Regions from separate parts of the Neobacillus sp. FW104-15D2 genome, predicted to be linked through region 1. Evidence: riboswitches for the same ligand, from Rfam matches in the RefSeq annotation. Region 1 holds a riboswitch; the other holds the start of a gene.

Region 1 (3,135 bases):
GAATTTTTTCCAGTCATTTGGAATCATGAATAAATCAACACCTGCATTGACACTCCGTTTAACTGATTCTCTAAAGTCATTGGGCACAATCTGCTGCGGACCATTATAATCAGAGATAACAAATCCAGAGAAGCCTAGCTCTCCCTTCAGTACTTCAGTTATGAGGTGATAGTCACCATGAGTTTTTAAGCCGTTAATACTTGAGTAGGTAACCATCACGGTTCTTGCTCCAGCTTTAATGGCTTCTTTATATGGCTTGATAAACTTTTTGATTTGCTCGTCGGTATATTCTGTTACGTTTCCCTGGTCATCGCCGCCTTCGGTTAAACCATCGCCAACGAAGTGCTTAATAGAAGATACTACATGAGCACCCTTTAAGAAATCACTGTCCTTAGGGCTTCCTTGCAATCCTTCTACAAGAGCGGAGCCAAGTTTTCCAGTATCCTGTGGATCTTCGCTATAGCCTTCGTACGTTCTGCCCCAGCGAATATTTTGCGGTGCAGCAAGGACTGGAGCAAATGTATAAGAAATCCCTGTTGCTCGAACTTCCTCTGCAGTGGCGCTGCCTATACGTTTCATCAAATCCAAGTCATCTGCAGCTCCAAGTCCAATGTTATGTGGAAAAATAGTCGCCCCATAAACATTATTATGACCGTGCACGGCGTCAATCCCATAAATAATTGGAATTCCTAATCTTGAAGCCAAGGCGCCGCTTTGGAAGTTATCCACCATATCCGCCCAATCTGTTGGGGTATTTCCGGTTGTCGGCAATGACCCCCCTCCGCTTAAAACAGAGCCAATACCATAATTTTTAATATCTTCTGCCGTGACAGAAGTTCGTTCAGGCTGAACCATCTGTCCAATTTTTTCATCCATTGTCATTCTAGAAAGCAAATCTTCTACTCTTTGTTCAACCGGAAGCTTAGAATTTTTGTACGGAGCAATGGTCTCTTGTGCTTTTACATTTTTAGACATTGTCCCTACTGAGGATCCTACTGTTAAAGCTAGTAGTGTAATACCAGTAAAAATAGAATTTCGAAGTTTACGTTTGGACAACTTTCATTACCTCCAATATATTTTATGGAAAATAAATTAAAAGATATGCCTCCTCTCTTTTATTGAACGCGCTTACAATTTCACTATACATTACAAAATTTTTAGAAAAGCGAAATAATTTCTGGATTATTTTGCGTATTTCTGGACTATTTTGCCTCAATTTCCATATACAGGACTATACTCTCAGGGTATTAATCTAACAAAAACCATTTATTAGGAAGAATGAATTACTAGATGAATCCATGTTCCTAGATAGTTATTTCTTTGCAAAATATATTTTCCAAATAATATTCTGGTATCAAAAAAACAGCCTCTTTTTGAGGCTGTTCACGAACTTAACTTATCTTGGTGCCCATAAAATAACTGCTACTCCAGCTAAACAAATGAATCCACCAATCCAGTCATATAAATCCGGAATTTTCCCATCTATTCCCCAGCCCCACAAAATGGCCAAAATGATAAAGACGCCTCCATAGGCTGCATAAACCCTTCCAAACGACGGAAAGCTCTGAAAGGTTGGAATAATCCCATATACAATCAGTATGGCAGCCCCTGCAGCACCATACCAGAATGGACGGCCTTCCCTCAGCCAGAGCCAGACCAGATAACCCCCACCTATTTCAGCAAGACCTGCAAGAAGAAACATTATGATAGCTTTCAAATTAACCTCAACTTTCTTTCATAACAAATAAAAAATTTTTATAATACGCTAATTAACCTTATATTAACATTATGTTTACATTAACTTAACAGAATTGTTGGAAAAAATGGACCATTTTCCCCATGATTCGCCATTCTTCCTTCTGTTAGGATTACCTTAAGGGCAAATTTTACGAAAGTAAAAGACGCAAAGCCACGGGCCTAAAGCAGATAATATACTGACATGGCAGCCGGGCTGCAATAGATGCTTATAATGCCTTTAAACAAATAGTGGAAGGTGTTTTTTAACAATGAAAACAATTCTAATCGCGGATCATTCCCTGTTTTCAAGAAGCATCCTTAAAAAATTGCTGGCGAAGAGTGATTATCGTGTTATTTCCGAAGCAGATGACGGAAAAGAGGCTGTTCGAAAGTTTTTTCATCTTCATCCAGACTTTGTGCTAATGGATTATGCCATGCCAAAAATGAACGGTATTGATGCTCTGAAAGAGATTATGAGAATTAACCCCCGCGCAAATGTCATTATGTTTTCTTCATTAGAGTCAAGAGTCTTTATCGATGAATCCCTGGATTTTGGTGCCAAGAATTTTCTTGTTAAACCCTCTTTTCAAGGGTTAATTCCTGCGCTTGATCGGATTGAGGTATCTGCTTCTTAAAACAATCTTAGAGTAAGATAGACAGCTGTAGCAAACATAATCACTGCAGATAGCTTGTTTAATACCACAAGCACTCTTCCACCCCGATCAAGCAGACCTGTAAATCTTCCTGCTACAGCCAGACCTGCAAACCACAGCCATGATACAGCAATGCAGGAAATTGTAAAAGCTATTTTATTTGTACCGCTATATGTAAGTGAACTTGTTCCTATGACCCCAATCGTATCCATGATCGCATGAGGATTCAGAAGCGAAACTGAAGCTGCAAACGTAATTTGTTTTTTCCATGAAATAGTTACGTTATTATCACTTCCATCGGAAGGATTGCTTTTCCACGTCGCTATCCCCATGTAAATTAAAAATACAATTCCCAGTAACAGCAGTACTGAACTTATCCATGTGCTGCTAAGTACTATTACTGATATTCCCACAACTGCCAGGACAATCAGCAATGTATCGCAGAGAGCTGCTGTCAAAATGGCAGGTATTGCTTTGGAAAATCGTGGCTGGACAGCTCCCTGGTTAAAAATAAAAATGTTCTGCACGCCTAAGGGGAGAATAAGCCCCAGGGCAAGGGTAAATCCATGTATTGCTGCAGTAAACAAAGTCAGTCTCTCCTTTTAAACATTAACATTTTCTTTTTTTCTTCTAAGCATATACAAATCAGGCTTATCAATCTCCATAAAGCCAAACTGATTATATAAACCGTGTGCATCGGCCGTGCTGAGCATCAATTTTCTTACTTCCTTTAATTCTGACTGCT
Region 2 (3,135 bases), on a different contig from region 1:
TCCCTCCAGGAACGGAAAAGGTTACAGGTACGAAGCAAAGTACATTTACAAGCAATTATTATGAATACCTAAATCGTTATATTCAAAACAGCACTGGTACACCACAAGCGAAAGATAATACTTCAAATACAAGTGAAATCACCTCTAAGTCTATAACTTCAAAAGTTATCCCAGTACAACCACCGGGCACAACAGAGACAACAAATACAGCAGTAAAACCAAGAACATCATCCACAACCAGTCAGCCTGTTGAAAGGAAGAAAAAAGTTAAAAATAATAATGGATTAGGTAATGGCTCAGAGCCAGGGGATGGAACTGCATCAGACGTCAAAGGAGTTGACCCTTCTAATCCTGGCAAAGGAAAGCAGCAGACTAAGAAAACAAACACTGTTACTAAGAGTACAAAGGCTTCACATACTGAAAAATATAAAAAAGAAAAGGTTAAAAATAATAATGGTCTGGGAAATGGTTCAGAGCCTGCGGATAATACTAGCACAGATATAAAAGGGGAAGACCCATCCAATCCGGGAAAAGGAAGTTCAAATAATAAAGCTGGAAAAAATTAAATTATGATTATAGCAAAAGAGCCTAAGGGGGAAAGTCACCATCTCCTATTAGGCTCTTTTTTCTATCGTGTTTCATTATTATTTGGTATATGAAAACGTTTTAATGATGAGCGGAAGCAGACTTATGATTTTTCTCTTCCGTATTTCCTTTCTATTAATAAGATCTTAGTGCCGAAGCTAGTGCGGAAGACCTGAAAAAGAAAGCAGCTGCAGTCCAGCACGAACAATAGGGCAGGAAGCAGTAGAAAAGATGTTTGAAAAGACAATAAAAATCTTAAAAAACTCGAAAATAACAATTTGGCTATTGGAATTAAATAGTGGAGGGACTGATGCTGTTGTAGAAGTTTATGCTAAAAATGAACCCGAGAAAAAGCTGAAGGTAATTGAAGACAGCAAAAACCTTTCCATTGAGTTTTACAGGATGGCATTTCCAACAAGAAGCAAATTAAGCCCTGAATTGGATAAGGCTGTGGAAAAGTCCTTTTTAAATAAGGCCTTATAGAAATTTAATCAAACGTTTGATTAAATTTATTTTTGCTTAATTATGTCAAAAATACAGGCTTATAGACCTTGGAATAACTATTTTTTATGCTATATGTGGAAAAAAATGAGTCCATTTGATTATTATGTGTGGTAAAATAAGGCTCATATCATAAAAACTGAATCTACTGAAAAGGCAAACTCATTGAAAGGTGAGGACGCAAAGCTACGGGCCTAAGGTGTTTTCACTATGGCAGCCGGGTTGCCGGTTATCTGAGCAAAAAAAATTTTTTCAGATTGGTACTGCCTTTTCGCAAAAAAAGGCAGTTTTTTTATTACATCATCTCTGACATACAGCAGGAGTGGAAAAATGGAAAATAGCCGCAGAAAATGGGTTCTCTTTCTTTTTATTGTTCTCTATTTATTTAGTTATTATGGATGGATTCTTTACTGGAAAATGAATGATAGAATGCTGATTCCTGGAGGAAATGCTTTTTCAACTTTTGCTCCACTGCTTTCATCGATTTGGCTATTCCTTGCTTGGAAAAAGGAAAAAGTGGTAGGCAGGCCGTTTTGGTTCCTCCTTTTCCTTGGGGCGTTAAGCTTTTTTACAGCAGAAGTAATCGGGGATTATTATGAAAACCATTTAAAAATTAATGTGCCTTATCCTGGTTATGCCGATATTTTTTATATGCTTCAAATATTCTTTTACTTTTCGGCTTTAACATATCAGCTTGTTAAAGCAAGAGAACAGTACAAAGCAATTAAAACTCTTTTGAGTATGGCTATTACCATGACGGTTGCTGCAACTTTTAGCTGGAGCTTTTTTATAAAGCCTATTCTCGAAGTTTCAGAGGTTTCTCCGTTATTTATGCTTGTCTCCTTAGGAACGCCGGTTGGCGATTTGGCGCTGTTTCTGGGCATTTTAAATATTTATGTTTTTTCAAATAACATCTTTCAAAAGAAAAGCATGAAGTTTATTATGTGGGGACTTCTAATTCAGGTTTTCGCTGATACCTTTTATCTGTATATGCGGACTACTGACACTTACATTTCAGGGAGTTTTATAGATCCTTTATATCCCCTTTCTGTTTTGCTAGTTGGACTTGCCGGTCTAAGAGGCGGAGATAAAGTAAAGCATAAAGGGTTAAAACAAACCGGTTTGTTTCAAAAAACATCTTTTTTTGTTCGCTTTCTTTTACCGTATATGGCCGTTGCCCTTCTTTTTCTGTTTATTGCCGAAAAAGGGGCTGGGGACAAAACTCTGGTGGTTGGATCCGAAGCGACTATCGTTTTAATTATTCTTCGTCAGGTTGCTATTCTTATTGATAACCATAAGCTGCTTAAGCAATATGGAGAAAGGACCAGAGAACTAACCTATAGCGAACAACGTTACAGCTCTCTTTTTCATAATCATCCGGATGCCGTTTTTTCTGTGAACCTTGAAGGGATATTTACATCTTCCAATGAGGCTTGCCAAAAACTTTTGGGACTACAAAGTTATGAATTGGCCGGACGGCATTTTTTACAGATTGTAAGTGAGCAAAATAGGGAAGTGGTAACCGAAATCTTTTCAGAGGCTATAAAGGGTTATTCAAAGGGCTTTGAAATTCAACTGTTTGTTACTGAAACGATTGCTTCATTTACAATAGTTCCAATTATAATTGAAAACCAAGTTACGGGAGTATTTGGGATAGCAAAAGATATTACGGATAATAAAAGAAATGAAGAGAAAATCAGAAATATGGCTTACAATGACCTGCTTACAGGCCTTCCAAACAGAAGAATGATTGAGAAGGTTTTGAATGAAGCTGTCAACATTAATAAAAATGATATGCATGGAATTATGTTTATCGATTTAGATCGTTTTAATATTATTAATGACACTCTTGGACATACTCTGGGAGATCAGCTGCTTCATTTAGTCGGTGGTAGGCTAAAAGGGCTTATTGCTACAAATGAAGTGGTTGGAAGGCAGGGCGGAGCGGAATTCGTCCTATTCTCGAAAGGGATTAAATCTGAAGAAGATGCCTTAATGAGGGCTGAAAAAGTGCTCCAATCTCTAAGACAGCCTTTTCATGTCAATGGT

The links. Region 1 has a riboswitch for cyclic di-GMP ahead of AC3WR0_RS10030 (response regulator). Riboswitches for the same ligand answer to the same signal wherever they lie in the genome.
Region 2: linked by a shared signal. The riboswitch ahead of AC3WR0_RS09305 (DUF4084 domain-containing protein) and the one ahead of AC3WR0_RS10030 (response regulator) in region 1 are both predicted to bind cyclic di-GMP.

Annotation. Positions count from the first base shown of each region.
Region 1 covers NZ_JBYTCJ010000010.1:65,039-68,173, forward strand. Annotated here, with positions in the region: gene AC3WR0_RS10020 (glycoside hydrolase family 3 protein) at 1-1,056, opposite strand, end outside; gene AC3WR0_RS10025 (YnfA family protein) at 1,397-1,717, opposite strand; cyclic di-GMP riboswitch class I at 1,869-1,959, shown strand; gene AC3WR0_RS10030 (response regulator) at 2,007-2,372, shown strand; gene AC3WR0_RS10035 (LysE/ArgO family amino acid transporter) at 2,369-2,977, opposite strand; gene AC3WR0_RS10040 (GNAT family N-acetyltransferase) at 2,993-3,135, opposite strand, start outside.
Region 2 covers NZ_JBYTCJ010000009.1:70,447-73,581, reverse strand. Annotated here, with positions in the region: gene AC3WR0_RS09315 (hypothetical protein) at 1-566, shown strand, start outside; gene AC3WR0_RS09310 (hypothetical protein) at 817-1,068, shown strand; cyclic di-GMP riboswitch class I at 1,232-1,316, shown strand; gene AC3WR0_RS09305 (DUF4084 domain-containing protein) at 1,417-3,135, shown strand, end outside.